Regions from separate parts of the Alteromonas sp. 009811495 genome, predicted to be linked through region 1. Evidence: predicted binding sites of a transcription regulator. Region 1 holds the regulator's gene; the other holds the start of a gene.
What was found. Region 1 encodes LexA, which represses DNA repair genes until DNA is damaged. Its sites were predicted from a motif close to TACTGTATNNNNATACAGTA; they were not measured.
Positions count from the first base shown of each region.

Region 2: a site for LexA is predicted at 2,004-2,023, ahead of OZ660_RS18195 (YebG family protein). Genes of this name have one in related genera too.

Region 1 is NZ_CP113972.1:4,343,666-4,348,094, reverse strand. Features, by position in the region: gene plsB (glycerol-3-phosphate 1-O-acyltransferase PlsB) at 1-550, opposite strand, end outside; gene OZ660_RS19465 (GNAT family N-acetyltransferase) at 671-1,144, opposite strand; gene lexA (transcriptional repressor LexA) at 1,302-1,928, shown strand; gene coxB (cytochrome c oxidase subunit II) at 2,513-3,676, shown strand; gene ctaD (cytochrome c oxidase subunit I) at 3,686-4,429, shown strand, end outside.
Region 2 is NZ_CP113972.1:4,047,864-4,052,292, reverse strand. Features, by position in the region: gene OZ660_RS18205 (ABC transporter permease) at 1-608, opposite strand, end outside; gene OZ660_RS18200 (ABC transporter ATP-binding protein) at 602-1,288, opposite strand; gene OZ660_RS18195 (YebG family protein) at 1,671-1,958, opposite strand; gene rpsF (30S ribosomal protein S6) at 2,205-2,606, shown strand; gene rpsR (30S ribosomal protein S18) at 2,618-2,845, shown strand; gene rplI (50S ribosomal protein L9) at 2,872-3,324, shown strand; gene OZ660_RS18175 (efflux RND transporter permease subunit) at 3,618-4,429, shown strand, end outside.

The sequences.
Region 1 (4,429 bases):
CATGCTGGTTTGACATCGCGCGAGCCGATACAGCTTTTGAATAGTTAATAAAATTGTCGCGACCCAAAAACAGTACGATAAATAATTTACGTAACCAACTAGGTGCTGCTCTATCGGCAATTAAGTCGCTAAGCCCTGGGTTGCCTTTGCCTGGCGCTCTTCCCCAAGTTACAAATACTGGCACCACCTGCAAATCTAGGTTTTCATGATCGCGGTGCAGGTGGAATAATTCAGTGAAGACTTCTTCAATGTCAGTTTCTTTTGCTGAAGAGCGAAAGATAGGCTGAGTTTTACGTAAAAATAATGTGGACGAATACTCTCGCCCTGCAAGTGCCAACGTCTCTGTTGGGCTTGGCAAACCCAGTGCTTCAGTCGACATTCTAAGTGCCAACTGGTCGGTCACTGAGTTAGTGGGAAGTAGATAGACAATTGGCTTGTTCTTATCTATTCCTAATTCGGTTTCAACGTTTACTGGAATACTATGCGCTTTAACCAGTAACTTAACAGGATAATGAAACACCGACAAAAGGGCTTTTCGCATCCACGACATGAAGTATGTAATCCTATGAAATAAAAACGGGGAAAGTGTAACACATTTGGCGATTTATCTCGCGGTATGCCTTTATGTCATCCTTTACATGTATGTATTGTGTTACGTCAGGTTACTGCATCAAATGCCTTTGTAGCGCATGGCTACGTCGCATCTCGCGTACGCGTCACCGTACTGCTGCATAATTGTATTACAATGCACAAAGCCATTTTTTTCATACAAATGAATGGCGGCTTCACACTTCTTATTGGTAAGCAAAAACAATGTTTTGTGTGCGATTGTTGGCGCTTGTTCAATAACATGTTTTAGCAATGCCTCACCAACTTTTAGTCCTCTGGCACTGCTGACAACACCCATTTTGGTTAGTTCGAAAATGCCGTCGCTTTTTTTCATCAAGGCACAGGTACCAACTACGCCTAAGGTCTGGTGCTGTGCAAACCAAATATGTCCACCTTGGTCAATAATACAAGACTGTGGTGATGAGATGACCTCTTCGTCGACAGGTTCAAGGGCGAACATGGTTTCTATCCACTCTCGGTTAATACTATCAAAGTAGGGTGCAAGGTCGGCGGAAAAGGGCAAAAATCTTAGCATTTACTATGCATCCAACTCTGTTTGTCTTCATTCTATTGTATTAAATGTGAGCACAACGGTGTTTTTCAAGTTTTATTTTATCTGCTGTCGCGTAGTGCTTGTTATTTAAATTTAGGTGTATATACTTACAGGAACTGTATGAACAGACAGGTCTTTTATGCGCCCACTCACAGCTCGACAAACCGAAGTTTTAGAACTTATTAAAACGACCATGCAAGAAACGGGAATGCCACCTACGCGTGCAGAGATTGCACGACAGCTTGGTTTCCGTTCTGCTAATGCGGCAGAAGAACATTTGAAGGCCTTAGCGCGTAAAGGTGTTATTGAAATTTTGCCAGGTACTTCTCGTGGCATTAAATTGAATATTCCACTGGAAGATGAAACACCAGAGGAAGAAGGGCTACCGCTTATTGGGCGAGTCGCAGCGGGCGAACCTATTCTAGCGCAAGAGCATGTTGAGTCGCATTACAAGGTCGATCCTGCGCTATTTCAACCTCAGGCAGACTTTCTGCTACGTGTAAACGGTATGAGTATGAAAGACATTGGTATTCTTGATGGCGACTTATTGGCTGTACATCGCACTACTGATGTACACAACGGTCAAGTTGTTGTTGCCCGAGTGGATGAAGACGTCACGGTTAAGCGTTTAGAAAAACGCGGGCGAGAAGTATTACTGCACGCCGAGAACGATGAATTTGCACCTATAAAAGTTGATTTGGCTTCACAACCTTTTGCTATTGAAGGTATAGCGGTGGGTGTTATCCGAAACGCTGACTGGATGTAAGGTTTCGGCAGGTTAACGTAAAAGCGGCCTTGTAGCCGCTTTTTTTGTACCTTAACTTTCACTTTTGTTGGCTGTTCTATGTATAAAGGTTGTTTTTTGAACAGCCTGTCAAAAAAGTTTAATTTTTTTGCAATCACACCAAAACGCCAATTTTTTCGCGCCGCAAGTGCTTTTTAATCCTGTCACTTTTAACAAGACTACGTTTGAAAATCTCCAAATTTGCATTCTTATATATTGATTTTTATAAACTTACATTGATTTCTTTATCGCCGCATGTGTTCCAAATGAGCGTTTAAAAGCTTCACGGCGTATCCACACGCCACACCGCTTTACTGCACTATCAAGGTGCAGTTAGCAAAAATGAAATGATTAAATTTTAACCATCTCGTTAAATTTTTAGCAGAAAAGACTAGACGGCAAGTCATTATTGCGCAATTCTTATACAGAGATTAACAAAATAATAACAATGGCTCTAAATTTGTTTTACAAATTGCAGTTGTGGGTCAATCGTTCGCAAACCACTTGGTAGGGACAGCGCGCACTAACATTTAGCGTTAATGGTTCTACCATTACGGAGGTGCTGAGTGAAACAACTAATGACCGTCATGGCAAAAGGGTTTGCTAGTATACCCCTTTTGCTTTTTTCTCATTTCCTTTTTGCGCAGGAGGCTGCAGAAGAAGTTTCTTCTCTTAACCTCAGGCGCGGCGCAACTGACATTAGCGGGCAGGTGTATGACCTGCACATGTTAATGTTCTTCATTTGCGTCGGTATTGCAGTAGTCGTGTTTGGCGTAATGTTCGCCTCTATGTATCTGCACAGAAAGTCACGAGGCGCTAAGCCCGCGAATTTCCACGAAAACGTAAAAGTAGAAATCGCGTGGACTGTAATTCCGTTCCTTATCCTCATTTTTATGGCGGTTCCCGCTGCCAACACGCTAATTGCAATGGAAGATGTCTCTGAACCGGATATGACGGTATTGGTGACGGGTTCTCAATGGAAGTGGCACTACAAATACATGGATAGTGACGTAGAGTTTTACTCGTTGCTGGCTACGCAGCGCGAGCAAATTGAAAACAAGTTTGAAAAAACGGAAAACTATCTTCTTGAAGTTGACCGTCCGCTTGTCATTCCCACAGGTCAAAAAGTTCGTTTTCTGATCACATCTGACGATGTTATTCATTCTTGGTGGGTTCCCGACTTTGCAGTGAAGAAGGATGCAAATCCCGGCTTTATAAACGAAGCATGGGCAAAGGTTAACGAACCCGGGGTATATCGCGGTCAGTGCGCTGAACTTTGCGGCAAAGATCATGGTTACATGCCCGTTGTGGTTATTGCGAAAGAGCCTGCTGAATATGCTGCTTGGATGAGTGAGCAGGAAGACATTATTCGTAAAGCGAAAGAAGAAGAGCAACGCCTTCTGTCGATGAATATGTCGATGGACGAACTAATGAAAGAAGGTGAGCGAGTCTATAACGCCACATGTGCAGCTTGCCATATGCCAAATGGTGAAGGTCTGCCGGGCGTATTCCCTGCTCTTAAAGGCAGCAAAATGGCGCTAGAAGATCAGGAAGGGCATATAGATATTGTGCTTCATGGTAAATCAGGTACCGCCATGCAAGCGTTCGGCAAAATGTTAAGCCTCAAAGAAATTGCTGCAGTGGTGACTTATGAACGTAACGCGTGGGGTAACAACACGGGTGACATGGTACAGGCGAAAGACGTTAACGCCGTGGCAACGGGTAACTAGGAGCGAGTTATGAGCAAAGCAACTGAAGTCATTTCGCCAGATTCAACTGTGCATCACGACGATCACGATCACCACGACCATATACCGAAAGGTATTACTCGATGGTTGTTTACCACCAACCATAAAGATATCGGTACGCTGTATTTGTGGTTCGCCTTTATCATGTTTTTGGTTGGTGGGGCCATGGCAATGGTGATTCGTGCTGAACTTTTTCAGCCGGGTTTGCAAATTGTCGACCCTAACTTCTTTAACCAGATGACCACTGTACACGGTCTTATTATGGTATTTGGCGCGGTAATGCCAGCCTTTACTGGGCTTGCCAACTGGTTAGTACCTATGATGATAGGCGCGCCAGATATGGCCCTCCCGCGTATGAACAACTGGAGCTTTTGGATTTTACCAGGGGCCTTTCTTATTCTTTTGAGCTCACTGTTTATGGAAGGCGGCGGCCCAGCATTCGGCTGGACATTCTACGCACCACTCTCAACTACATATAGCGGTGATTCAACGGCACTGTTTGTGTTCTCAGTTCACATTATGGGTATCTCATCCATTATGGGGGCAATTAACGTTATTGTGACTATCTTCAATATGCGTGCCCCTGGCATGACATGGATGAAAATGCCGTTGTTTGTTTGGACATGGCTTATTACAGCGTTCCTACTTATTGCGGTAATGCCCGTACTTGCGGGTGCAGTCACCATGGTACTTACTGATAAGTTCTTTGGTACTAGCTTCTTTGATGCAGCAGGT
Region 2 (4,429 bases), 300 kb from region 1:
TCAAGGGTTACATAAACGGCCTTATCGACAGGCGTGCCAGTCTTTTCAAGGACCCCAGCTATGACAAATGGGTGGGTATCGTGATTATTGAACGACACGTTACCCAAGCCATGGGATATTACGATTTTGTCGCCTACCTTATAGCCGAGCGTTTGCGCAATATCGGCACCTACCACGGTAGACAGAGGTTGGGTGAAGTTGCTTCCATGGGCGAAAGCAAGCGCTTGCTTATCACCATACTTAAAGTGCGTAAAAAATTGATTGTTTGTGCCTATAACACGAAACCCTTTGTGGGTGTCGCCCAAAGACAATGGAATTATCCATGCCACTTGCTTGTTCGACTCAAGGGATGCAACGCTATTCCATGGTATCCCTTTAGATGGTGTGCCAACGTTGAAAACCGACGAAAGTAACAAATTAAGCTGCCCGCTTGGTGCGCCAACAATTAAGTCAACACCCGAGACCGTGCGTGTGAAGCTGGTTTTAACTTGAGTACGCACAATATCAACCGTGAGCAAAAGACAAACGCTAATGGTGATACTTAACAGGGTCAGCAATGCGGTGTGCTTGCGTCGTTTTAAACTCGCTAGTGCAATTGTCGTTAGCATTGACCCGCTCCTTCACCCGCATTACCCTGCCTTTTAGTGCTGCTGGCAAGTAGTTCCTTAATGTCTAAATGCGTTTTGAAATAGGCGGCCATTGCTGGATCGTGACTGACAAACAATAAGGTGCTGTCTTTTGCAACTTCTTTAAGTAAAGACATGAAACTATCTCGCGCGGCTACATCTAACGCAGACGTTGGTTCATCTACAATTAAAATTTGTGGCGCGTTGACAAGTGCTCGTGCAATAGCGACGCGTTGTTGCTGTCCAATGCTCAAAGCATCAGCTTGTTCGCTTAACACATTATCAGGTAATTGGAGCTTTTCGATTAAGCGTTGAATTTTCTGGCTGAGGGCGTCACTACCTAATGTGTTTTTGGCAAAGTAAGCAGCAGCACGAATATTTTGTTCGACTGTTAGATAGGGAATTAAATTGAACTGTTGAAATACAACACCGATATGCTGTGCCCTAAAATTATCTCGCTGACGATTTGATAACGTTGAAAATGGGCGGCCGAGTAAGGATATTTCGCCACTTGTTGGTGTCAGTGTGCCGCTTAGTAAGTTGAGCAATGTACTTTTACCACTGCCTGAGGGGCCCGAGAGAAAAATATGTTCGCCCTCTGCAACTTGCCATTTGTCTATGGCTAGTAGTGGTGACACTGATTTGTTGTAAGCAAACCGCATCTGGTTTACTTCGATGGCTGGCGCGTTGTGGACTATCGGCAATTCGTTTTCTATCACACTCTTTTAAACCTGTAATTTCTGACAACCTAATAGCAATGAACTTAAGCGCTTTTAGCTTATCACTATGTTTTTCAGCTCGCTCAAATTACAGCGTGTTCTCAATACCATATGGCAAAACCACACAGCTAAACCACAAGGCCAAATCACAAGAATAAACCATAAGCCGTGTAAAAAATAATAAAGGTTTGAGCCTAAGCGCTGTAGTCGCGTTATGTTATCAAATAACAATCGCGACTACAGTATCAGATAAGTTTTTGCTCGCAGAAACGAGTTAAGTTGTCGAGTGCAGCTTTGTATTTTGGGTGTGTTCTAGCTTAAAACGTTAACCATTAGCCTGTAGCTTCACCACTTCTGCGCTTTCGTCTTCTAACACGCTTTCTGCAGTAGCACCTTTAAAGATTTTGCTAATTTTATCTTTGTTTTTTGACAGCATAATTGTCAGTTCTTCCACTACGCTGTCATCTAGCTTGATGCCCTTCGCATGAATGTAGTCGGCAAGGTTGTCTGCTGCGTCGAGCATTTTGTCGTACTGATCGGCTTCTTTTTTGTCGGTAGTTACCAATTTTTCTACCCCTTTGTGCGTAACAACATACTGTGTGGTAATGGCCATGGTAGGTCCCCTGTTTATTAAAGACACAAAAACTGTACAGTAATTTACTGTATAAATAAACAGTATTTTAATTAAATGTTTGAGTTTTATTAGTGAGAGAAGGGTAACAAGCCGTTTTAAAGGTGATTAATGCTTGTGCAATTGGTAACCGCTGCGTATAATGCGCGCCCTTACAGCCATCCCAATTCGTTCCTTGTCTCCATGCAGTCGGCTGTACTGTCGAGGCTACAACCGTAAGGAGCTATAATGCGTCATTACGAAATCGTATTTATGGTTCACCCTGATCAGAGTGAACAAGTACCTGGTATGATCGAGCGTTATACCACAATCCTAAAGCAAGACGGTGGTCAGATTCATCGTTTAGAAGATTGGGGCCGTCGTCAACTGGCTTACCCAATTGAAAAGCTGCACAAAGCCCACTACGTACTAATCAATGCTGAAGCGTCTGCAGAAGCTGTTGATGAATTGGAAAATGCTTTCCGTTTCAACGACGTGATCCTACGTAACATGGTTATGCGCACTAAGACTGCTGTGACTGAGCCTTCTCCAATGATGAAAGAAGAGCCTCGTCGTGAGCGTCGTGACGATTCTGCTCCTCGCCAAGACCGCGCGGAAAAGAAAACTGAAACCACTGAAGACAACGCTTAAGGAGATCACCCATGGCTCGTTTTTTCAGACGTCGTAAGTTCTGCCGTTTCACTGCAGAAGGTGTGACTGAAATCGATTACAAAGATATCGCTACTCTTAAGAACTACATCACTGAGAGCGGTAAAATTGTCCCTAGCCGTATTACTGGTACAAGCGCAAAATATCAGCGTCAGCTGTCTTCTGCGATCAAGCGCGCACGTTTCCTTGCGTTGCTTCCGTACACTGATTCACACAAGTAATTTGGCGAAAATAAGGGTTAGCTAAGATGAATATCATCCTACTAGATAAAATCGCCAACCTTGGCGGCCTGGGCGACCAAGTGACTGTAAAGTCTGGTTACGCTCGTAACTTCCTTTTCCCACAGGGTAAAGCGGTTCCTGCAACTAAAGACAACGTTGAAAAGTTCGAAGCACGTCGTGCTGAACTTGAAGCGAAAATTGCTGAGCAACTAGCTGCTGCGAACGCACGCGGTGAGAAAATTGCTGAGCTTGCTGAAGTTACAATCGCAGCACCAGCTGGTGACGAAGGTAAACTGTTTGGTTCTGTTGGTACTCGTGACATCGCTGATGCAATCACTGCAGCTGGCGTTGAAGTACAAAAAGCAGAAGTTAAACTACCTACTGGTACTCTTCGTGAGACTGGTGAGTATGACATCGACTTACAACTTCACTCTGACGTTATCACTTCAATCAAAGTGATCATCATTGCTGAAGCGTAATCGCTGACGTATTTGAAAAAGCCGCTCTTTTGAGCGGCTTTTTTGTGCCCGTTTGTCACTACGCGCTGATACTCGTATGTCATACGGCTGCGTTAAATGTAACAAATTAATTACAATCTCGACCAATAACCTAAAATCCAAGTCCACTTATCTGCGATAAATAGCGGTTTTTAAGCCACATTTAAAAGAAATGTTAATTATCGCTAAAAATCTTCGTATCACGGTTTTAAACTTTTTCTGTCACTTCTGCGACCTATAGTAAATCGAACTATAAAAAGCATAAGTACCACGTTATGGACATCACTCGTGCAGCAATAAAAAACGCAACTGGGGTAGGTATCGGCATTACATTGCTGGTATTTCTTGGGCTTTACAGTCTATTTAATTTACCCGTTCAGTTATTTCCCGATATTGATCGCCCCTATATCAATATTCAAACTTCGTGGCGGGCTGCGTCCCCGCAAGAAATAGAATCAGAGATTATAGAGCCTCAAGAAGAGGTTCTGCAGGGTATACCTGGGCTTGAGTCGATGAGCGCATGGGCAAACCAAGGTAATGCATGGATAAACCTTGAGTTTGGTTTAGGTACGGACATGCAAAAAACGCTTATTGAAGTGATTAGTCGCATGAACCGTGTTCCACCTCTTCCACGGGATGCCCTATCGCCCAACATAATGCTTGCTGGCAGCGGTGGTGATGCCCCCGCGCTTACCTATTTCTTCTTACAACGCTTGCCCGGCAACCCTAATGAAATTAATACTTACGTTACTTATTTTACTGATGTAATTAAGCCGCAGCTAGAATCTATTCCTGGCGTAGCACGAGCAAGGATGGAAAGTGGCGTTGGTGGCGTTGAAGAATTCCAAATTGTTTTTGACCCATTTAAAGCTGCACAACTGGGTATTAACCTAAGTGCAGTTGCCAATGAACTTGGTCGCGCCAATGATATTTCTGGCGGGTTCGTCGATGTTGGTCGCAGACGTTACACACTGCGCTTTGAAGGGCGTTATCAACCTACTCAAATGGGTGAGATGATCCTTGAATGGCGTGACGGTAGCCCGATAACGTTAAATGACATTGCTGAGATAAAAATTACACGTGCTGA